3 regions of the Lysinibacillus sp. NPDC096418 genome follow, and region 3 is predicted to be linked to each of the others. Evidence: riboswitches for the same ligand, from Rfam matches in the RefSeq annotation. Region 3 holds a riboswitch; each other region holds the start of a gene.
What was found. Region 3 has a riboswitch for thiamine pyrophosphate ahead of thiC (phosphomethylpyrimidine synthase ThiC). Riboswitches for the same ligand answer to the same signal wherever they lie in the genome.

Region 1 (8,339 bases), on a different contig from region 3:
CTGCCGGGCTAGCCAATAAATCTTGCAGTGCATCTTGGCGATATAACGATACAGGTTGCTCTGTTAAATCAGCTGTAGCTGCCGCTAAACGAATCAGTAATTCATCTACTTCTACACCAGTTGCCTCTACCTTCCCATCCAGTAAATTCATCACTGTTAATAATAAATTCCCTGTGCCTACAGCTGGGTCCATTATAGAAATTTTCTCTTTCGCTAGACGCTCCTCGAAAAACTGTTCCACAAAATATCCTACAAGTAAGCCCAGTGTATCAGGCGTCATTTGATGGTTTGGCTGTGAACCTTTACGCATTCCTTTTAAAATAGCGATTTGTATGGCTTTACGAATATCTTCTTTTGTTGCGCCTTCAACCGTGTAATCTACTTCTCCGTCCAACCACGCTTCAAGTGCATCCAAAATACCCTCTAAAAATGTAGCATCTTGCTCTTTTTCTATTTTCTCCGCATGAGCATTCATCATGCCAAATAGTTTTTCAATCTTTTCCATATAAAACTTCCTTTCACACAGAAAGAAGCTGTGACAAACACCTTTGTCACAGCCCCGTCGTCTGGTACTATCTTAGCCTAAATAAAATGATTTATGCTAGTGCTTTTACAGCGGCAATTGCTGCTTCATAGTTTGGATGATCTGTTGCTTCTGGAACATACTCAACGTAAGTTACTTTACCAGCTGCATCCACTACGAATACGGCACGTGTAAGTAAACGTAATTCTTGAATGTAAACGCCGTATGCTTCACCAAATGAAAGGTCACGGTGATCCGATACTGTTTGTACTGCATCGATTCCTGCAGCACCACACCAACGTTTTTGAGCGAATGGAAGGTCAACAGATACTGTGTAAATCACAACATTGTCTCCTAATTCAGCTGCAGCTTCATTAAATTTACGTGTTTGCGCATCACATACGCCAGTATCTAATGACGGTACAACACTGAATAAACGAATTTTACCCTCTGAATCTTTTAAAGTAACAGGTGCTAGTCCATTATCTAAAACTGTGAAATTTGGTGCTTGGTCTCCAACCTTTACCTCATTTCCTACTAGTGTTACTGGGCCATTTTTAAAAGTGACTTGTGCCATATTAACGCCTCCTATTTCTTCATCTGTACATAATACTACTAAATGTAGGGAATTAATTGCAACTCATAGAGCTTGGCTATACAAATGAAGACCACCAACAACTCGTTAGTGGTCACATTATAACAAAACAATTGCGTCAAAAATTCATTATGAGCCTTTATTCAAGGGACCTGTTGATTTCCTTTCCAGGCGAACGCGTTCTAGGAGGCGAGCCTTGAGCCGCTTCGTCACACGCTCCTGCTGGGTTTCAAATTGCTCACTAATCCCCTAGAAGTCACCGTCTTCCACTCCAATCAACTAGAACTTTCTTGTGGAGATCGTAAAAGAAAATAAGCCAATTTAATTTTGAACGAAGGTAAAATGGCTACTGTTCAAATGGCCATCTTGCATTGATCAAATTGTATTATTTATATCATTTGTAGTCCTCATCCTCCTGGGGGATTAGCGTCCCATATGAGCCCCTGAAGCGAGGGTAGCGAGAAGTTCAGTGGATCCCCCCAGAAAGCTCCCCACCCCGAACGGAAATCCTCATCTCGTTACTGTAGTTAAAGAAGCTTTCAATTACCGATTTTAGTGTAGAGACAATTTTCAAGAGCAGTTTATTCACGCAACTACTAAGAAACTAAATACTTTATATCCGAAGAGCCTCTAACGAGTTGTTAGAGGCCCTTCAATCATTATTCTTTTGTTGACTCTTCAATCATTTCAGGTTGTTTTACTGTTTTTTGAGTAGTCGGTACTGGTTGTTCGAAATCTTTTTCTACATAAATTTTCTCGTGTACAACCATTGTATCTGCAAAGTAATCATGTAAGCCTTGATTGTTTGGCAAAATTGCCACAAAGACATACAGCAACTTTATAAAATTACTAATAAAACGACCAATCCATTCACGATAAATTACATCAGACCATGATAAGGTTTCATGTTTTAACGATACAACGCGTAGACCGAAAGCCATTTTCCCTAATGTTTGCCCTAAAAATTTTGTCATCAACACAAAATATAAATAATAGATAACAGCTGAAATAATGGAGATTGGTGCATACCAAGCCGAATCTGATAAAGACCAATCCATTAAGTGGAAAATCGGGTTAATACAAATACCAATAACTGCTGATATAACGAGGGAATCAATTAAAAACGCCCAAAAGCGTACCCAAAAGCCAGCCGTTTTTAATGTATAGTGTCGTTCTTTTGTTGGTAATTTGGGCGTATAGCCAGTTAATTCGGCGTCATCAGGATATGGACCTTGCACAACGAATTCATTATTAGTCATGATATGCCCCCCTTAATATTCACCGTATAAGTACATCATTTTTGGCGCACTATAGTCAGACATAATTTTCATCAGCATTTTTTCTTCTGCTGATGGTCCAATAAATGAACCAATTTTCATACCAAGATACGATTGCCAGCCATCCACGTTATATGTGTATTCGAATAGTTCTGCATCTTCTAAATCATAATCCGCACGTAATGCAGCAATTGCTGCTTCTTTATCGCCAATTTCGTCAATTAGACCTGCCTCAAGCGCTTTTGTGCCACCAAGAACTCGGCCATCCGCTACCTTTTTCACGTCTGCTTCCGACATGTTACGACCCTTTTCAATAATATCAACAAACTCTTCATATGACTCATTAATCATTTCTTGCATCATCGCTCGTTCTTCTGCTGTAACATCACGCATTGGGCTTAGCATATCTTTATGCTCGCCTGATTTAAACGTTTCAAATTTGACACCTACTTTTTCAGCAAGTGCTTGATAGTTAATAGATTGCATGATGACACCAATTGAACCTGTAATCGTATCGCGATTTGCGAAAATTTTGTCAGCTGGTGCTGAGATATAATAACCACCAGAAGCGGCCATTGACCCCATTGATACGTAGATTGGGATTTGTCGTTCTTCTTTGATTTGTAGGAGTTTTTTATAAATTTCTGCTGACTCCGTTACACCACCACCTGGTGTATTCACGCTCAATACAACACCCTGAACAGTTTCATCATTTAAAATATTATCTAATTGCCCTAAGAAAAACTGATGATCATAGGTAACCTGTTGCCATACCGTACCAGAGCCAACATCTTGAATCGTACCGTCCAATGTTAAATGAGCAATTCTTTTATCAAAATTATTTCCTTCTAATACAGTTTCATAAACTTCAAAATCATTGCCTGCAATTACGCTATCAAAATTACCGAAGAAATCAGCTTTTAAAAACGCAAATACCGTATTGATTCCTAGTGAAACCACTAGTAATACGCCCGCAATAATTAAGGCTACCCACCTTTTTGCATTCATTCTATTCCGCCTCCTTAAAATTTTATACGAATGAATGGATAAAACGTTTCATTTATTTGCAAATATGCACTAATTTCCCGCAATTCATCATGCCGTAAATAACAATTTTAACACATAAAAAAATCAAAGTTCATAAAATGCGCTTGAACTTTGATTTTCGACATTATTCCCCAGGAAATAATTAATGATTATATTGTTTTTGCTCTTGTTGACGTAATTCCACACGGCGGATTTTGCCGGATGCTGTCTTTGGCAATTCCTCCACAAATTCTATAGCACGTGGATATTTATAGGGTGCCGTTAAGTCCTTTACATGATTTTGTAATTGCTGAATAAGCGACGAATCCCCAATAATTCCTTCGCGTAATACAACAAATGCCTTTACTATATTACCTCTAACCTCATCTGGACTTGCTACAACTGCCACTTCTTTCACAGTAGAATGCTTTATTAATGCATCTTCTACTTCGAACGGACCAATCGTGTAACCTGAGGAAATAATTACATCATCGCCTCGCCCTTCAAACCAAAAGTAGCCGTCTTTATCTTTACATGCACGGTCACCAGTAATATACCAATCGCCGCGGAATTGCAGGCTTGTACGCTCTGGGTCCTTAAAGTATTTACTAAATAACGCAGGTGTTTCTTTGTGTACGGCAATATCACCAACAATACCCTCCGAAACAGGATTACCAAAATCATCAATAATCGATACCGTATTACCTGGTGTTGGTTTGCCCATCGAGCCGACACGCGCTTCCATACCAACCATCGTTCCAACAAGTAATGTATTTTCGGTTTGACCATAACCATCGCGTACTTGTAAGTTAAATGCAGTTAAAAATACGTTCACGACTTCACTATTTAACGGCTCACCTGCAGATACAGCTTGGCGAACTTCTGATAAATTATAGTCACGTAAATTTTCAAGTGCCGCCATATAGCGATATTCTGTAGGCGTACAACAAAGAACATTCACCTTGAATTTTTCGAGCAATGTTAAATATGTAGGTGCATCAAACTTACCTTTGTAAACAAAAGCAGTAGCCCCACTTCCTAACGTTGCAAGGAACGGACTCCAAATCCATTTCTGCCAACCAGGTGCTGCAGTCGCCCATACGATGTCATTTTCTTGTACACCTAGCCAATTTGGTGCTGTCGTGCGTAAATGCGCATAACCCCAACTATGAGTATGAATAGCAGCTTTTGGATTACCGGTTGTCCCACTCGTATACGCAAGAAATGCTACATCTGTACTTTTGGTTGGTGTAGTACTTATAAAACTTGTAGGCTGCTGTTCCATTTTTTCAAGTAGTGGCTGCCATGGTGCATGTGCATGTCCGATGACAAACTGTTGTAATCCACCTAAATGTTCAACATCATCAAATTGTTCAATATATGGTTCATAAGCAATGACCGCTTTGGCATCAGCATGTGTAATACGATAATCAATATCCTTCGCTCTAAGCATTTCAGAGCTTGGAATAATAGCTAAACCAACTTTCAATGCAGCGATATATGCAACATATGCCTCAATAGATCTAGGCACCATAATGAGAATAACATCCCCTTTTGTTAATCCCTGTGCTGTTAACACATGCGCTACTTGATTCGCTTTTTCTAGTAAACTTGTATATGTTATATAGTCAATCTCTTCGCTTTCATTATAAACAATTAAAGCATTTTTCTCTGGATCTTGTGCATACTTTTCAAATTCCTCTACAATGTTATACCATTCTGGTGCGATTAGATTTTGTCTATTCATCATTATTGCCCCCTTTGTTAAACTTATTATAAAACTCATTTTTCATAGATTTCAATGAAAAACACTCTAATAATTAAAAATTATGACAATTATCACATTTATTTGTATGGCATCAGTCACCACTTTTCAAATATAATAAAATTGCCTTGTTCATATAGGGAAAGTATGGTACATTGTGGTCAAATCAAATGTTTGCAGGGGGACTCATCTTGAGTTGAGAAGGTTAAAACCTGACCCTTTGAACCTGTTAGTTAATACTAACGTAGGGAGCAATGTACAATCGCGCTTATGCTTTTCTTGTACATACGCTCTCCTCATTCGTAGGAGAGCTTTTTTCGTTCCAATTTTCAGCTAAATATTTTGATTGCGGGGGGACTCATTTTGAGTTGAGAAGGTAAAACCTGACCCTTTGAACCTGTTAGTTAATACTGACGTAGGGAGCAGTACATCATTTTTTTGATGAAGAAGCTCTTTTTACGTGTATTTCACAGACGAAAAAGAGCTTTTTTTGTATGCTTACGTTCACCAATTTGAGGAGGACTTATAATGACATTTTGTAACGAATTAAGAAAAGAAACAGATATTTATTGGGAGGGAAGTTTCCAGCACCCATTTGTAAAAGGGATTGCGGATGGTACTCTACCACTCGATAAGTTTAAATACTATATGATTCAAGATGCCTATTATTTAAAGCATTATGCCAAGGTATTAGCATTTGCAGCTGCTAAATGTGAAACACCTGAAGAATTCGCATACTACACTGATACAGCGAAATTCATTAATGAAGCTGAGCTAGAATTACATCGCTCTGTTTTCTTAGAATTAAATGTAACCAAAGAGGAACTTGAGCAGAGTGAACCTGCTCCAGGTGCTATCAATTACATTAATCATATGTATAGCGCCGTGCATAATGGCGATGTAGCTGAAGCTTTTGCTGCTATGATGCCTTGCCCATGGCTTTATTTAGAAATAGGAATGTATTATAAAGACGCAAAACCTGGTGTTAACCTATATGAAGATTGGATTGCGATGTATAGTAGTGACGATTTCCAAGTAACAATCCAAAAACAAATCTCAATGATGAACGCTTATGCTGCAGCAGCTTCTCCTGAAAAATTAGCAATTTTAAAAAGTCATTTTAAAAACAGTTGTTATTATGAATTACAGTTTTGGGAAATGGCCTGGACGAAAGAAAATTGGGTACCGGAGAGCGTACGATGATTTTACAAGCTATTCGAAAAAAACAGCCTCTTATTCATAGTATAACGAATTACGTTGTGGCCAATTTTCAAGCAAACGGTTTACTAGCAATTGGTGCTTCTCCAGTAATGGCCGATGAATTGCAAGAAGTTGAGAAGATGGTATCACTTGCGTCAGCCTTATTGATTAATATTGGCACACTAAACGAACGGACAAAAGAATCGATGCTACTTGCTGGAAAAAAAGCAAACGCACTTGGAATCCCAGTTATTTTGGATCCAGTTGGTGCTGGTGCGACAGCTTTCCGTAAAGAAACCGTAAAACAGCTTTTAGCTGAAATAAAATTTGTCCTTATTCGTTGCAACATTGGAGAACTAGCTGCCATTGCGAATATAAGTTGGCAGCAAAAAGGTGTAGATAGTGGTAGTGGTTCAATGGCACTATCTGATGAAGCAACGAAAATTGCGCAACAATACAAATGTATGGTCATTGTCACAGGTGAAGAAGATTTCATTTCGGATGGCGTACAATCAAGGTGGATTCCTGGTGGTCATCGCCAAATGACTGAAATTACAGGTACAGGTTGTTTACTAAGTGCTATTTGTGGTGCTGCGTTTGTCGCAGGAGATGAACCTTTTGCGCAACTAGGCGATACGTTAAAGACCTATAAAAAAATTGCTGAAAATGCATATTCGAGCACACAATATATTGGTGATTTTCAGATAACCGTACTAAATGAATTACATCGTCTTTCCAAGGAAGGTGAACAATAATGAAAATTGTTACAACAATCGCTGGCTCCGATAGTGGCGGTGGTGCTGGCATTCAAGCTGATTTAAAAACATTCCAAGAATTAGAGGTATTTGGCACTTCAGTCATTACAGCCTTAACGGCACAAAATACATTAGGTGTTTCTGGTGTTCTGCCGACGGAAGTAAGTTTTGTTGAAAAGCAACTCCTTGCTTTATTAGAAGATTTCCCGATTAGTGCAATCAAAACGGGCATGCTCTTTTCATCAGATATTATTCAAAAAATCGCAACTATCATTACTGATTTAAGAATCCCACTGATTGTCGATCCTGTAATGATTGCAAAAGGTGGAGAAAACTTATTACAACAAGAAGCAGTCCAAGCATTACGCACTCATTTACTGCCATTAGCGAGTGTCCTTACACCAAATATTCCAGAAGCAGAAGTACTTGCGGATATGAAGATTGAAACTGTTCATGATATTCAACAAGCTGCACAATCACTTTTACAATTAGGCGTGCAGTTCGTTGTTATTAAAGGTGGGCATTTATCAGATGAAAAATACGCTACTGATTATGTATTTTCAAATAACGGTTCATCATTTACAATGCAATCAGAACGCATAAATACTAAAAATACGCATGGAACAGGCTGCACATTCTCTGCCGCATTAACTGCTTTTATTGCACAAGGAATTCCCTTTGATCAAGCCATTGTTGAAGCAAAAAAGTTTATTCAAATGGCCATTACACATGATCTAGTTATTGGCAACGGTCACGGACCAACAAATCATTTTGCATATCAAAAATATAAAGATACATGTGAGGTGACTGTACTTGAAGCGTAAGAATTTACAGCTTTACTTCATTATGGGTACTGAAAATACGAAGCAACGCGAACCATTAGCCATACTTGAAGAAGCATTACAAGCTGGAATTACAATGTTTCAATTTCGTGAAAAAGGACCTAAAGCGTTGACTGGTCAAGCTTATGAGAAATTTGCGAACGATTGTCAAAAACTATGCCAACAATATCACGTGCCATTTATCGTCAATGATGATGTAGATCTTGCTATCCGATTAAAGGCAGATGGCATTCATATTGGACAAGATGATTTGCATGTTTCTATTGTACGAGAAAAAATTGGCGACATGCTTCTCGGCATTTCTGTACATTCGGATGCTGAACTACAAGTAGCCTTACAATATGGAGCAGATTATG
Region 2 (8,339 bases), on a different contig from region 3:
CATGGAGCATTTTCCTTATCTGTTTTCTCAAACATGTCATTGGCCGCCTCTATGTATAGAGGTGTTTTTTCACGGTTACGCCAATCTTCTTCTGTTAGCTTCCATGCTTTATACGGATCTTGTGCTCTGTCTGTAAAACGTTTTAACTGTTCTTCATCGGATACATGTAACCAGAACTTCACAACTATGTAATCTCCGTCTGTCAGTAGCTTTTCATAGTTATTAATTTCATCGTATGCACGAGACCACTCTTCCTTTGTCGCAAAGCCTTCGATACGCTCTACAAGTACACGCCCATACCATGACCGGTCAAAAATTGAGATTTGCCCATGCTGCGGCAATTTACGCCAGAAGCGTTGTAAATAGTTGTAACGAAGTTCATGTGGTTGCGGTGCCGATATTGGATGCACTACATAGCCGCGCGGGTCTACTCGTTCGATAAGGCGTTTAATAGCTCCCCCCTTACCTGCCGCATCCATGCCTTCAAATACAAGTATAAGACCTATTTTATTATTTAGTAAAAATTGTTGAGCATTTAACATTTCATATTGAAGGACTTTTAATTTCTTTTTATACATTTTTTTATCTAATTCAATGGATAAATCTAAATCTTTTATAGTTTGAGACATTTAAAAACCTCCCCTTATGTGATTAATCTTATTGTACAAGAGATAAGTAAGCTTGAATATAAAAATGGTAAATTGTAGATAATACTAACAAATTAGCATAATATACTAGTCGGTATTTCCGTTATAATTAAACGTTGTATTATTTGAAAGGCTCATTCGGATTACTTCGCTCATCAACAGAACATTTCGGATTATCGCTATAAAAGGTATACTTATTTAATAAATAGAAATTCAGTGACAATCATATACTTATTTGCTTTTTCACTATACAATTTAACAGGAAGGGAGAGGAAATTATGCCTCAATTTATTTTCGTGACAATTACGTATATTGTCGCACTCATCCTAACCTTTTCATCCTATATCATAAAGATAAATGGTCAATCTTCATTAGAAATTTCTAACCGCTTACCGGTTATGTTTGCCCCTTTAAATGTAAGTTATGTTATTTGGATTGTGATTTTTATATTACTCGGTTATTGGTTAGTTATGAATCTGAATAAACAGCGCACGCAGGAAGCCTTGTCTCTCAAGCAGGGAATACTATTTGGGAGCGCATGTACACTACAAATGTTGATGATAATCTTCTGGCATTTAGAACTATTTATCGCCTCTTTAATCGTCACGTTCATGTTAGTCCTTTACTTATTTATGCTGTATAATACGTATCCACTCAGCAATAATAAGCTAACTGGTCGTGTACCACTGTCTATTTATTTTGCATGGACAACATTTCTACTCATGACAAATTTAAGTTTTACATTAACCTCATTTGAATGGAATGGTTTTGGTTTAAGTAACCCTCTATGGGCCGTTATTTTATTAACAGTTGGCACTGCCATTGCTTTACATATTCGCTTCCATCATTTCGATATTGCGTTTCCACTTGTCTTCATTTGGGCATACATCGGCATCGCACTCCATAATGGCTTTGATGAACTTCTTGTGACAACAGCTGCACTTTTTTTATGTGGTGTCCTGCTTGTCGGCATAATATTCATCAAAAAAAATCCCGCATACCAAAAATAATTTGGTATACGGGATTTTTTATTTTTTGTTACTCGTCATCTAACGTTGTTAGAATAATTGGTGCACCCTTAGTGACAATGATCGAATGCTCAATTTGTGCAACTAATGATTTGTCTGGTGTGACAAATGTCCAGCCATCACCAGACTCAACAATATGCTCAGCTTTTGCGGAGATGAATGGCTCAACAGCAAGCACCATACCCTCCTTCATAATTGTTGTATCCCATGCATCGTAATAGTTTAAAATATGACTTGGCTCATCGTGTAAAGACTTCCCTAAACCGTGACCTGTTAAGTTCATAATAACTGTTAAATCATTCGCATAGGCTTCACGCTCAACAGCCTTACCAATTTGGTTTAGTTTTGAGCCAGCTTTTACTTTAGTCATCGCACGTTCAAAAGCACTTTTCGCTACGCGGCAAAGCTTTTCTTTCTCTTCATAGCCTTCACCAACTACGAATGAAATACCTGTATCTGCAAAATAACCATTTAAAGAACCAGATACGTCGATGTTCACGATGTCCCCTTCTTGAATGACACGGCTACCAGGAATACCATGTGCTACTTCTTCATTCACACTAATGCAAGTATAACCAGGGAAATCATATTCTCCTTTAGGTCCAGATACAGCGCCTCGCTCGGCAAACATACGTCCTGCAATCTCATCTATTTCCAGTGTCGTCACACCTGGTTTTGTAGCGGCCTTCATCGCTTCACGGATTTCAGCGCAAATACGGCCAATTTTTTTAAAAGCTTCAATTTCTTCTTGTGTTTTTACAATCATTTTAAAACGTCCCTTTCATCCTAATGTCTACTCTTTAATATACCACAACTCCAGTATAAAAATGAGGAATCCGCGTTATTTGGTATGTCAATTACGCCTTGGCATATTTGCCTTCAAATTTCGAATAGTGTATGAACACCAGTTAAAAAAGCTAAAAACCGCCCGATTATTAGAGAAATCAGACGGTTTAATAATTAAGATTTTCGTTGCATTAATTGTGGTGCAGATGTAAATAATAGCACGCAAGCCACAGCTGTTAAAATTGTAGCAGGCAGCATATACGTTCCGTTGTAAATAATAGAATAAACCCATGCATTTTGGTCGCCAGCATATTCTGCAAAGAACACTGCACCAGCAGCCGTATGTGCAGCATACCTTAAAAAGCCTGCTACAACGATGCCAATGATAATATAGTTTGCCATTTTCACCTTATTCGAATTCGCGGCTGCATCAAGTACTGGTTTACGTACAATCGCTGCTAGCCCAACAACCGTGAAGGCAACGCCGTAATCTAATAAACCTTGGAACCAGTGTACGATATAAGCTCCAAACATTGTTTGCATAACACCAACGAGTAGACCAGTTGTTAACCCTGCACCTAGTCCCCAACGAAATGCTATTAATACAATCGGCACCATGACAAGACTAACCGAGCCACCCTGTGCCCATACTTTAAATGATACTTGGTCGAGCACAAGGCCTACCGCAGCAAAAATCGCAATTTCCACCAGCATTAATAATCTTTTTTTGTCCATAACATTATTCTCTCCTTTGTTCCGATGTAGGATACAAGGCAGGAATAGAAATCAGTTGCTTTAATGCTTGGCTGTCTGGCAATCTACTATAATGGGTAAAATAAAAACGATGCCAGGACAGAGCCTAACATCGTAAAAGTGTCGGTTTCTATCCACAATCCCTACGCAAGCGTTAACTTACAGGTTCAAAGAGTGAAGGCATTACGTGCCAAGTCTCAGCCGACATCATCGGCACCCCTTGTGGTCGTTACATCTAGATTTTTGTTTGAACATCATTATTGTACGCAAACACTCGCCCAATTACAACCGTCTCTTTACTAAATTTTTTTGAAACTTTTCAGATTTTTGTGCGTAAATATTAAAAAAGGAGGGACAACTAATGGAGAATCAAAAAATCTTATCTGCATTTAGTTATCTCAGTATTTTTTTCGCACCATTTATCGTACCTTTAGTCGTTTATTTTATTTCAAAGGATAACGAAGTTAAGCGCCACTCTATTCGAGCACTCATCTCACACTTAATTCCAGTTGCTTTTGGTATCGTTTTCTTTATCCTATTCGTCTTCTCAACGATATCGTTTAATACAACTGATCCATTTGCAAATGGCAATTCGCTCATTATTGTTTGGCTAGTTACCTTTGTTATTTACTTATTCGTATCACTAGGCATTGTCATTTGGAACATCATTCAAGCAGTACGCGTTGTCCGTTAATGTTTCTTCCAGACAAAAACAGGTAGCAATAATGATAAAAAGGGAGTTGGATTCAAATGAAAGTATCTAACGTAGTAAAGACTGCTGTTAAATTAGCACCAATCGTTATTCCTATCATAAGAAAAGTAGTAGAAGCTAAAAAAGGAAAGGCTCCTACTTCATCAAACACATACACAAAATAATTTGTTCGCTTTAGCTATCTCCAGTTCGTGAGATAGCTTTTTTATTGTCTGCATACATCCACAAATATAGTTTAAAATGAATAGCAACAAAACAAAAAGGAGCTGTTTACGATAAATACCGAAAAACAATTACTAAGCTTAGTCAATGCAGCGCAAGTACTTACTTCAACGCTCGATATTAATCAAGTGCTGGAAAAGCTGATGAGTGAAGTATTACATGTTATTGATGGTGCCGATGCAGGGGTACTATTTATGCTTAATACACAGACTAATCGACTGATTGCCAAGCATGCCATTGGCTATAATCTCGCACACTTAAAAAAAATTCATCTGGCCTCTAATGAAGGTATGACTGGAAAAGTGTTTTCACAAAAAAAGGCGTTTAGATTCCATTCGAGTGACGATGTAACTGAGAACATGTCCGACTTATTCCCACTATATGAGGAAGACTATACAAAGGCAGTTGGTGACTTTGCATATCCCAAAAGCGCTGTTTGTGCACCACTTCTCGATAAAAGTAACGCATGTATCGGCGTATTAACAATTGTCAATTTTTCAGGGGATACACACTTTGAAAATAACGATTTAATGATGCTACAAGCATTCGCCAATCAATCATCTATTGCGATTGAAAACGCAAAACTATTCACGCAAAATGAGCGCTCCAAGCGGATTTATGATGCGCTAACACGTGTTTCTTTAACACGAGGTCGTCTCAGCGACATGACAGATACACTGGCTTCTTTACTTGGACAACCAGTAGCCATTATGACAGATTTTTATGATGTACTTGTTGCCTCATCCGCAACAGCAAAACACGCTGCAGAACTTTTGAGGGAGCAGCAAATTGAGTATCTAAATAACGTAGTACAGCAGTGCGTGCAACATCAAGTTCACATCGCAATGGACGAAGATATGTATGTAAGTTACTTATTCCCGATTCATACAGAACGTGGTGTTATCGGTATGCTACTTGTTGTGATGCACGATCATTTGCAGATGGATCCTCTTGACTTGTTTGCTGTCGAACAGGCAAGCGCTCTATTTGCTCTTCAGTTAGCTGAGCAAGAAAAGGAACTTGAAATTTCTTTCAAATACGACGGCTATTTGTTGCAACAACTTTTAAATTTAGATTTCACTGGATTTTATAAGCGCCAAGAAGCACTTCAAACTACGCATTTCTTATGCGCTACGCTACAGCTTCAAGATAATGCTTTCGGCGTTATGCAAACAAAAAAACAGCAGCAACAATTTAGCCAATTACTCTATCGTGCTTCACGTTTATTTTCTTTTCCGATTTTCACCTCGGAGCACGATTTCCACTATCAATTTTTATTTATGAACAATCTCCAAGTACCTGTTGAACAATTTAAAGAACATATTCAACAGTTTTTCGAGCTAATTGATAAAGATGTGAAAATATACAATTCTTTATCCTTTCATGTTGGTCTTGGACGAGTTTTCGAATCTATAGAAAATATTACAAGCTCACACCGTGATTCAAAAAAGTGCATCGACTATTTACAAACACTTGAACAAGCACCACTTATTTTGTCCTATGACAAACTTGGGCCTTATACACTTTTTTTAAATAACGATCCACAGGAAATGGCAGAGTACATAGATATGAAACTTGGAGCAATTATCAAATATGACAATCAACATAAAACGGATTTGTTATACACACTTAAATTGTATTTTGTACATAATCAAAATCGCAAACACACTGCGGAAGCGTGCTTTGTGCATATAAACACGATTAAATATAGGCTTCAGACTATTTTTTCATTACTTGATATCAATGAAAAAAACGGGCAAATTATGTTTGAGTTGAATCTCGCACTCTATATGCAATCGTACTTACAAAATGCCAAATTGGCCAAAACAAACAAATGACAAACTCTACCTTTGTCGTTTTTTACATAGTAATTTTATAGCATTCATTGTTATACTATATCCTACTTGTTGAATTTTCAGAATATTTAAGATAAACATGGAGGACCTGAGAACAATGGAAATATGGAGTTTGTTTACGATTATTGCTTCACTTGCATTATTAATATTTTTAGCATTACGAGGTTTCAGTATTATTATCATTGCGCCAATCGCTAGTTTGGTCGTAATACTATTAAACCAAATGCCTATTCTAGATTCTCTCCAAGGGAACTATATGAGTGGATTTATGAACTTTATGAAAAATTACTACCTCATCTTTTTGTTTGCCGCAATTTTCGGTAAATTCATGGAAGATAGTGGTGCAGCACGATCAATTGCTGAAAAGCTATTAATCGTTATGGGACGTAATAGCAAGTTCAATGCACTGATGGCAATCGTGATTATTTGTGCCTTTTTAACACTAGGTGGTATTAATACATACGTTGTTATTTTTGCTATTTTACCAATTGCTAAGCCATTGTTTAAGGAATTAAATATGCCTTGGCACTTGTTCACAGGGGCATTCTTCTTTGGAATAGCAACCTTTACGATGACGATGCTTCCAGGTTCACCATCTGTACAAAACATTATTCCAACAAAATACTTAGGCACAACTACTACAGCAGCTCCTGTTGTTGGAATTGTCGCTACGATTACCATTATTTTTTTAAACTGCTTCTATTTAAAACGTCAATTATCAAAGTCAGAGGCACGTGGTGAAACATATGAGAATATGAAAAATCCAGATAAAAATGATTCAAAAGCATTTGAGGCAACAGCAAAAAAATTACCGCCATTTATCTTAAGTGTTTTACCACCAATCTTTTTAATCGTCACATTAAACGTGTTTAAAGTAGATATCCTCTACACGTTAATGCTTACTGTTCTTATTGCGATTATTATCTTCTGGAAATATATCGATAACAAATTACAGGCGATAAACATTGGCGCAACGAATACCGTTTTACCAATTATCAATACTAGTGCGGATGTCGGATATGGGACAGTAATTGCTGCTACAGCTGGCTTTGGTTTAATAACAGAAATGCTTGCTAACATTCCTGGCAGCCCGTTAATTTCCCTTTACGTAGCCATTGCAGCACTCGCAGGGATTACAGGTACAGCATCTGGTGGTCTCGGCATTGCAATGGAAACGTTTGTTCAGACGTATTTAGATTTAGGTGTTGCCCCTGAGGCAATTCACCGTATTGCAGCAATCGCCTCTGGTAGTTTAGATTCATTGCCTCATAATGGTGCAGTTATTACTGTACTTGCAGTTATTGGCTTAACGCATAAAGATGCCTACAAACACATATTCTTTGTATCAGTCATCGGTCCATTAGTGGCTGCCATTCCAGCACTAATTGCCGCTATCTTAATTTATTCGTAATACTAATTCGCCCTCACGCTATATGAGGGCATTAACATTAATTAACCAGTAGGAGATGAACGCACATGAAAGTCTCACTTTTCGCGACATGTATAGTCGATATGTTTCAAACAAATGTGGGCAAGGCAACTGTAGAACTTCTAGAACATCTTGGCTGTGAAGTCATTTTTCCAAAAGGACAAATTTGCTGTGGACAACCAGCCTACAATTCTGGCTATGTAAAAGATGCAAAGGAAGCGATGAAAAACATGATTACAGCATTTGACGATGCTGAATATGTTGTCTGCCCCTCTGGCTCTTGCGCTTATATGTTCCGTGAATATGAAAAAGTTTTTGCAGATGATGTGCTATGGGCAACACGCGCAAAACGATTAGCAAAAAAAACGTATGAACTAACACAATTTATCGTCGATGTATTAGGTATTACAGATGTCGGCGCTAGCTTCGACGGCAATGTGACCTATCACATGTCATGCCATATGACACGACTACTCGGTGTCAAAAGTGCACCATTAACATTACTAGAAAACGTTAAAGGGTTAACCTATACAGAGCTACCAAACAAAACAACTTGCTGTGGCTTCGGTGGTACATTCTCAGTCAAAATGACACCTATTTCCGAGCAAATGGTTGATGAAAAGGTACAGCATATTATCGAAACGAAAGCCAAATATTTAGTTGGTGCAGATGAAGGCTGCTTAATGAATATCCGTGGACGCGCAGAGCGATTAGGCGCGCACGTACAAGTACTACATATTGCTGAAATATTAAATTCTAGAGATGCGGAGGTGCGTGCACAATGCCAATGAAGGTCGGCGATGAGCCATTTAATAATCGGGTTGGAGAAGGCATTCAAAATACTTTTATGCGTAGTGCTGTTTCCGGAGCACAAGATCGACTAGAAACGAATCGTCTATTAGCTAT
Region 3 (8,339 bases):
CCTTTAGTTTTAATCGTGTATTGATCACCGTCTACTGTGTATGTTGCAGGTACACGATTGCCGTATTGGTCGACACGTAGAACGACTGAATTTTTCGGTACGGATTCTAGGATGATGTCTACCTCTGTCGCAAAAGTGACAGGTTTCTTATCCATTGTAGCCTTAAACGAAACTCGACTCGATGTTGCCTGGATTTCAATTGCCATTGTGCCTGTTTTATCGCCGACAACTGTCACTGTTGGTGGGATAATAGCTGTTACATTAGCTCTTGTTGTCAGTACAAAGCGCTCCGAGTTACCAACCTCATTAGATACAAAGATTTTTGCTGTGTAAGTGTCACCTTTTGACGATTTAGTCATAGCTGTTCTTTCACCTGGGACAGCCGCAAAGTCTGGTAAAGGATTTATTTCTTCTGTATCTGTATTTGTATCATCTGTATCTACACCATCTGGAATACCGCTTGTATTGTAGCTTAACTTGCCCGTTTCAAAGTCTATAAGCGTTTGCAGATTCGTCACTAGCGGTCTTTGGAGTGCCGTTAAGTTGTTGTAAACACGACGTGCTCGCTCTATTTCCTTGAGAATGGAATCACTTGATAGCGAGTTTATAGCGTTTACTACTTTACGTGCAGCAGTCTTATCCTTTTCTACAAGCGCTTCGGCCTTCTCAAGAGCCTCCTCTAAATAAGCAGCTAAATAGACCCCGTGATTTTTTATGAGTGCATTATAAGCAGCGCGAGCGTTTGCTACATCCGCATGGAATGTAATCCTAGATGGATTTAGTGCCAAAATCATATTCGTCACGTTGCGTACTGCATCGATACCCGATTGAGCATCGTTTAAAAGCTTTACAGCATACTCAGCGACAAAGGCTTTTTGTGCTGCGTTGAAAGCATTGTACTCACTTTGCAATGCTGCTAATGCCGATTGATAGCCAGGACTTGTGTTACTTAAAGCATTAATCTTATCTTCTAATTTCTTTGCTTGCGCAGCATATGTGTCATAGGTTGCTAGGTGTTCCTTTAATACGTTGTAATTATTGATAAGTGCTTGCTGCTCTTCTGATAGTGCGGCATAAGCACTTTTTGCTGCCTCGACATCTGTTTTGAAAGAAGCACTTGTATTGTTGATAGCTGCGATTTGCGCAATTAATTTTTGCGCGATATCACTTGTGCCTGCAAGGTCAGCTACTAACTTCTCAGCATCTAAAAGGGCTTGGTAATTTGACACATATTCTTTTTGCTTGGGTGAGAGTTTATCATATGCCTCACGCGCTTTTTTTACATCAACAGCGAAGGTTTTCTTTGTTTCATCGAGTTTGTCGATCATTTTAATGACAGCCTCAGCCTCTTCTTTGCCGTTCGCCTTATCAATTAATGACTCTAGCTTCGAATAATTCGTCACAAGCTTCTTTGGGAATTCCTTTAGGTCATCGTACTTAGCCTTCACAGCTTCAATGGCTTCTTCTGTAGAATCTTTCGATAACGCATCAATGGCCGCAATTACAGCTTTTGCTGCATCGATGTTGGCCTTAAATAACGCAAGATCATCTTTGTTTGTAATAAAACGTTCTTGGTCGTCATCTAGTGCATCGAATAGAGCCTGCGCGGCTTTATATAGTCCCTCATACTTCGTTGGATCATCTTCAGACACGGCGTCGATAGCATCAACTACCGCCTGTAATGGCTTTACCTTTTCTTGTGCATTCTTTAACGTCACGTTATGCCCACCGTTGTCGACAATCGTCTTTGCCTGTGGGCTTAAATTATCATATGCCTCTGTTGCTTTACGGACATCTCCGACAAATGAATCCTTCGTAATGTCAATTTTCGTTATCAAATCGATAACTGTTTGAGCTGCAGATTTGTAATGAAGTGCTTCTAGGTCTGTTAGCTTTTTTATGTCGCCAACGAAGTGTTTCCCGACTTCGCTGAGATCAGTATATCTTTTTCGTATGTCCTCTGCTGTCGCATTGTCGGTAATTGGTGCATCTAGGCTGATAGCAGCTATGTCTATTTTCAATTTGTTAGAATTTACAATCGTTTCCTTCGCTTCCTCTAGCTTTTGCTTTTGGACATCGGAAAAATGCTTCTTGACATGGTCGTTCATTTTTAAATTAGTAGGGATTCTCTCAGGGTTACCATTAACATCAATCTCTGTAAGACCTTCCAAATCATCAATGCTGCCCTCGATTTTTTCGACTAATGCTTTATAGACAGCTTCATCTGTTGGTGCCGTTGTTGGAATACTATCAATATCAGTAATGATTTTTTTGATTTCATCTACTAACGCAACGGCTATTGCCAATTTTTCTTTTGCTGAGTCATAGTTAGTTTGGTCTGCTGGATCTATCTGTGTGCCTGCAGCATCGAAGGATTCAGTTGCGATTACAGCATTCTCAACATCTGGTACGAAGCTCTCCTTACTTGCATCCAAGTTATTTATTATGCTGATGACCGTACCTACATTATTGGTCTCAGCGAATTTTGCAGCAATTGCCGCCTTTAAATGATCGATTGGTTTAACTGAATTAATCTTTAGTTTATCAATCATTTCACGTTCGGCAGCGCTGAGTGCTGTATAGCGAGCGAGAAGTGCTTCTAGTGCTTCTTTTGTTGTATCGCTAGAAATTTTCTCAATTGCTGTATACAAGTTTTTTACAGTCGTTGTATAATTGTCCAACGTTTTAAGAGCTGCTTTGTAAATATCAATATTTGATATTAATGTTTGTTCAGCATCTGTTAATTTATCGATATTGATTTTTAAATCTGATAATATATCAGCAAAGTTAGGGGATTTCGGATTTAGTTGGCTTATTTTATAAACATAGTTACCAGCTGCTATTTTCGTTTCTGCTGCTTGAAGTGCAAGTAGTGCGTTATTTAATGCAGTTTGATGTGTAACTAAAAATATCCCTTGCTGTGCGCCAGTTAATGAATAATAGGCATCGAGTGCAGTTTTTATATTTGTATAGTAATCAGCTGTGTTTGGGCTTAGGTTACCAAATAATGTCCCAACTTTTCCAGCAACTGTTGCATTGTCCGCTGCTATATCCTGCAATAATATGAAATCAGGATCATAGTTAAAAACAATGTCTTTTTTTTCGTCTGTAAAGTCCTTATATAACTTTCTGATATCATTTACTTCTTTAGTGAAATTCATACTAGCAGAATCTAATAGAGCAATTCGTAGAGCGACTCCCTCAGGATCATCTTTCTTATCAATTTGTAGCTCGTCGATAGCATCGTTCAACTCAGTCCCGATATAATACTCTACAGCAGCTTTCTGAGAGGGAGTTAATTTTTTAAATTCTAGGTAAGTGTTGATTAACTTTTTTAACTCATTACCTTTAGAATAATCATGATACATTTTGATAACTTTTGCTACAGCTTCCTCATCTACTGCAATCGGGATGTTCGCTTCTGTTCCGTCTGCTTTTTTATATTTTAGCGTTGTACCTGTGATTACTAAATCACGGACGTACGTTGGAACAAGTAGCGTTAAATCAGTACCGTCAGTATTGACTTTGTATAAATAGTTTTTGTCCGTCACATTACTAAAATAAAGCCAGCCATTATCATGCACTAAATAAGCAGCTTCTACATCATTCGAGTTACTACCTTTAAAAGTAAACTCTTCAAATTTATCGGCACTTTCACCGATTGTCGGTAATGGTTTTAAGCTTAGTCGTGCTAGCACGCCATCTGTTCTTACATAGTAAAGCCAGCTATTTTCAGGAATAGGATTGAAGACGTTTTGTAACTTCGCATAACTTTCATGAGATGTTGTTTCAACAATTACACCTGAAGGAAGAGTGCTTAGGACTGTATGTGTAGAAAATCCACCCATACCTCTTAAGAAATATTCATAGCTAATAGCCTTGCCATCAGTAATGCTTGTATCGCGAATTGAAGGTTCATCCAATGCAGTATCGAGGTAGTAGTGCTTTCCTTTATATTCCACGACGTTCCAAGCATGTGGTGTGCCTGCGTATGTACCTGTCATGTAATAAGCTTTAATACCAGCCTCATTTAATAGATAGTAGGTAAGAAGCGCATAGGCTTGGCTTAGTCCTTTCTTTTCCATTAAAAGTGTATAGGCTGCGTGTGGGCTCCCCGTTGTATCTTTTGTAAACGTAGCATAAGTCACAACATAATCATGAATTGCTTTGATTTTTTGGAAATCTGTCATGTTTTCCGTAATGAGTTCGTTCTTAATAATCCTTTCAACTCTTGTTTTAAGGGTTTCCTCTGTGTTGAAATTCGTATTGTATTTGATTGTAAAATTAATCGTTACATTATTGACATAGCCTGAATACGTATAGTCACGAGAGATTGTGGCTGCTTTGTAGATGGCGTTGTCTGGGTCTAAATCAAACCTGTCATAAATAGCATTCAGATCTTCTTGGAGTTTTGCCGTTTCACCTGTGTATTTTACATTGAAGCTTTCCTCGTACTTCTGGAATTTCCCTTTTAGAATAGTTTCTAGTTCTGCAACACCTTTGGCAGTTTCTATAGTTGTAGTTGTTGCTGTGGGTGCACCCAGTGAAAATGTTTGTCGTTGTGGTTTCGCATCAAAAACATGTTGTGGATTGACCCAAGAACCTGAAACCTCAGGAATGGGTTGCTCTGTTGCTGCCTGAACGTCTACATCTGGAACCATCGTAATCATAGCTGGAATAGCTGCAACGGATAGTAGGGCAATTTTTTGTTTACGCTTCATATGAATAGATCTCCTTTTCTGGTAAATACGTTTATCAATATCCTTATTTTATCATTTATATTAATGCGTTGGATTTACTATTTGTCGAATTGGCTATTAATAAGCCTATAGTAGGAGACTGGTTGTGCATTTTTTTTTGCATTTGAAATAGCCAATTTCCGTTCGAAAATGTAATGAAATTAATTCATCTTTCAGAGAAATATATCGGCATTTAGCAGGAAAACTTAACCATATTTAACTTATTGCAACCCTTGCATGAGTATTGACCAAGCTAATGGACAGTTCTACTATTATAGATACAGATGAAAGGGGGACAACCATATGATGTATCTCGGCATGATTTTCTTCCAAATTGTTGCCCCGATTTTAGTGTTGCTCGTGTTAGGTGCTATTTTGCAGAGGAAGTTTCGTTTTAATTTAAAGGCACTATCGCAGTTGATTACGTATTGTTTTATGCCGGCAGCGGTGTTTTTGAATATATATGAAACGAGTATGGAGCTGTCGGTGCTAGGGCAGGTGGCGTTGTTTATTACGCTTTTTATCGGCAGTCAGATGGTGCTTAGTCACTTTTTAGCGAAGTTACTAGGGCTTGCGAAAACAGAAGCGGCAGTTTTTAAAAATAGCGTTGTGCTCATTAATTCTGGCAACTACGGTATTCCAGTGGCGCAAATGATTTTCGTGACGCAGCCGATTGGTGTGGCGATTCAAGTGATTCTTGTCATCTTTCAAAACATGACGACGTATACATATGGACTTTATAATCTCATTTCCTCCACGAAATCAGTACTCGCAATCGCGAAGGATTTCCTCAAAATGCCGATTATTCATGCGCTTATTATTGGGGTGACGATGAATTTCTTCGATATTGGTATTCCGCAATTTATCCGTATTCCAATTGACCATGTGGCAGAAGGTTTTATTGCAGTGGCTTTGATTACACTCGGTGCTCAACTATCACAGCTTGAAATTAAATCGATGTTCAATAAGACGGTATTGGTCAGCTGCATTACAAGATTGATTATTGGTCCAGCTGTGGCGTTACTTATTATTTTTGCATTAGGTTTAGATGGTGTCGTGGCACAGTCGCTCTTAATCGCGAGCTCGTTCCCAACGTCACGCAATAGCTCAAGTCTCGCTTTAGAATATGATGTAGAATCGGCAACAGCAGCGCAAACGGTATTATTCTCTACGATTGTGAGTTGTGTCACAGTGACAATTGTTATATATATGGCTGAAATGTTATTTGCTTAATAGTTGACGAGGGAAAGAATTGTGATTCTCATGTGTCGCGTGTGTGTCGAAAAACCGCTTCAATTGGATAAAATGAACCAATTATTTATTTATCTTCCATTTGGTGAGTAACTTTGCTACACTAACAACAAACTGAATAGCCTTAACTAGGGGAGTCCGATGAGTCGGGCTGAGAGGGAAACGCACTGAAGTTTCTTGACCCTTTGGACCTGATCTGGCTCATACCAGCGTGGGAAAGTTAATGATGACTGCATTGTTTTTTGTGGTCAATACAACCTTTACATTCGTAGCCGGATCCAATATTTTTTTGGATTCGGCTTTTCTTTTGTAGTAGCTCGTTGGAGTGAGCTAGGTTCGGTCCTGAAAATTTATTTTAAAAGGGAGCGGAAATGTTCATGACAACAGTTAACGAGAAAAACATTACCATTATGTCGAGCTTTGATGGCAGTAAAAAAGTATATGTGGAAGGGTCAAGACCGGATATTTTAGTACCGATGCGTGAGATTGCACTTAGTCCAACAACAGGCAGTTTTGGGGAAGGGGAAAACCCGCCAGTGCGTGTTTACGATACGAGTGGTCCCTATACAGATCCAACGTACAATATTGACATTACGAAGGGACTGCCAGCGTTACGTAGTGCTTGGATTAGAGAGCGCGGGGACGTAGAGGAATACGAAGGTCGTACGATTAAACCTGAGGATAATGGCTTCCGAAATGTAGATGATCCACGAATGAAAGAGAATATTTTTCCTGGTCTTTATCGTAAGCCAATCCGTGCGAAAAAGGGACATAATGTGACGCAACTGCATTATGCAAGAAAGGGTATTATCACGCCAGAAATGGAGTTTGTAGCAATTCGTGAAAACATGGATCCTGAATTTGTGCGTGCTGAAATTGCGGCGGGTCGTGCTATTATGCCATCTAATATTAATCATCCTGAAGCAGAGCCGATGATTATTGGGCGGAACTTTCATGTGAAGATTAATGCGAATATTGGTAATTCTGCAGTATCCTCATCCATTGCGGAGGAAGTCGAAAAGATGACGTGGGCAACACGCTGGGGCGCAGATAATATTATGGATTTATCGACGGGTAAACATATTCATACGACACGTGAATGGATTATTCGCAATGCGGCTGTGCCAGTAGGAACGGTACCAATTTATCAGGCGCTTGAAAAGGTCAATGGTGTTGCGGAGGACTTAACGTGGGAAGTTTATCGCGATACGTTAATCGAGCAGGCAGAGCAAGGTGTCGATTATTTCACGATTCATGCGGGGGTATTATTGCGATATGTGCCGCTGACAGCAAATCGTGTGACGGGGATAGTATCACGAGGTGGTTCGATTATGGCGCAGTGGTGCTTATTCCATCATCAAGAGAACTTCCTATATACGCATTTTGAAGAAATTTGTGAAATTATGAAAGCGTACGATGTTGCCTTTTCACTAGGGGATGGCTTACGCCCAGGTTCGATTGCAGATGCCAATGATGAGGCACAGTTTGCTGAGCTTGATACGTTAGGGGAACTGACGCAAATTGCTTGGCAACATGACGTGCAGGTGATGGTGGAAGGGCCGGGGCACGTGCCAATGCATTTGATTAAGGAAAATATGGATAAGCAATTGGAAGTATGTAAGGAGGCGCCTTTCTATACATTAGGGCCATTAACGACAGATATTGCACCAGGTTACGATCATATTACATCTGCTATAGGTGCGGCGATGATTGGTTGGTTCGGTACAGCGATGCTTTGCTATGTGACACCGAAGGAACACCTAGGTTTGCCGAATCGTGAGGACGTTCGCGTTGGTGTGATTACTTATAAAATTGCGGCGCATGCGGCGGACTTAGCAAAGGGTCATCCTGGAGCGCAAGTGCGTGATAATGCATTATCAAAGGCGCGTTTCGAATTCCGTTGGCGCGATCAATTCAATTTGTCACTAGATCCAGAACGAGCAGTGGAATACCATGATGAAACACTACCAGCAGAGGGTGCAAAAACTGCACATTTCTGTTCTATGTGTGGACCGAAGTTTTGTAGTATGAGAATTTCACAAGATATTCGGAACTATGCGAAAGAGAAGGATTTGAATACAACAGAGGCCATCCATCAAGGGATGCAGGAGAAGGCGAAGGAATTTAAAAAGGCTGGTAGTCAGATTTATCAATAATAAAGAGAGGCTTGTGTCTATGGGTAATTTCTTATCTTAGACACAAGCCTCTTACTTTATTAGAGTTTAAACTTATTGACTTCTTGTTGTACTTTTAGTGCACCATCCGTTAGTGATTTTGCAACGTCGCTAATTTCTTGAACTGTAGCAGACTGTTCTTCGGTAGCAGCGGCAATTCCTTCAGCTTCAGTGG

Region 1: it holds a riboswitch for thiamine pyrophosphate, as region 3 does, so the genes downstream of both, tenA (thiaminase II) here and thiC (phosphomethylpyrimidine synthase ThiC) in region 3, are expected to answer to the same signal.
Region 2: it holds a riboswitch for thiamine pyrophosphate, as region 3 does, so the genes downstream of both, thiT (energy-coupled thiamine transporter ThiT) here and thiC (phosphomethylpyrimidine synthase ThiC) in region 3, are expected to answer to the same signal.

What each region holds. Positions count from the first base shown of each region.
Region 1 covers NZ_JBIWEY010000001.1:454,700-463,038, forward strand. The annotation lists gene ACIQZG_RS02145 (class I SAM-dependent methyltransferase) at 1-505, opposite strand, end outside; gene tpx (thiol peroxidase) at 597-1,100, opposite strand; gene ACIQZG_RS02155 (RDD family protein) at 1,778-2,377, opposite strand; gene sppA (signal peptide peptidase SppA) at 2,390-3,403, opposite strand; gene mbcS (acyl-CoA synthetase MbcS) at 3,585-5,168, opposite strand; TPP riboswitch at 5,355-5,454, shown strand; TPP riboswitch at 5,527-5,625, shown strand; gene tenA (thiaminase II) at 5,715-6,389, shown strand; gene thiM (hydroxyethylthiazole kinase) at 6,386-7,141, shown strand; gene thiD (bifunctional hydroxymethylpyrimidine kinase/phosphomethylpyrimidine kinase) at 7,141-7,965, shown strand; gene thiE (thiamine phosphate synthase) at 7,955-8,339, shown strand, end outside.
Region 2 covers NZ_JBIWEY010000011.1:91,992-100,330, reverse strand. The annotation lists gene ACIQZG_RS11155 (polyphosphate kinase 2 family protein) at 1-629, opposite strand, end outside; gene ACIQZG_RS11150 (hypothetical protein) at 926-1,657, shown strand; gene map (type I methionyl aminopeptidase) at 1,686-2,441, opposite strand; gene thiT (energy-coupled thiamine transporter ThiT) at 2,636-3,196, opposite strand; TPP riboswitch at 3,337-3,445, opposite strand; gene ACIQZG_RS11135 (magnetosome magnetite crystal formation protein family) at 3,576-3,908, shown strand; gene ACIQZG_RS11130 (hypothetical protein) at 3,965-4,090, shown strand; gene ACIQZG_RS11125 (helix-turn-helix domain-containing protein) at 4,193-5,986, shown strand; gene ACIQZG_RS11120 (GntP family permease) at 6,102-7,415, shown strand; gene ACIQZG_RS11115 ((Fe-S)-binding protein) at 7,481-8,224, shown strand; gene ACIQZG_RS11110 (LutB/LldF family L-lactate oxidation iron-sulfur protein) at 8,215-8,339, shown strand, end outside.
Region 3 covers NZ_JBIWEY010000010.1:95,309-103,647, forward strand. The annotation lists gene ACIQZG_RS10640 (S-layer homology domain-containing protein) at 1-4,721, opposite strand, end outside; gene ACIQZG_RS10645 (AEC family transporter) at 5,043-5,972, shown strand; TPP riboswitch at 6,111-6,225, shown strand; gene thiC (phosphomethylpyrimidine synthase ThiC) at 6,368-8,146, shown strand; gene ACIQZG_RS10655 (methyl-accepting chemotaxis protein) at 8,206-8,339, opposite strand, start outside.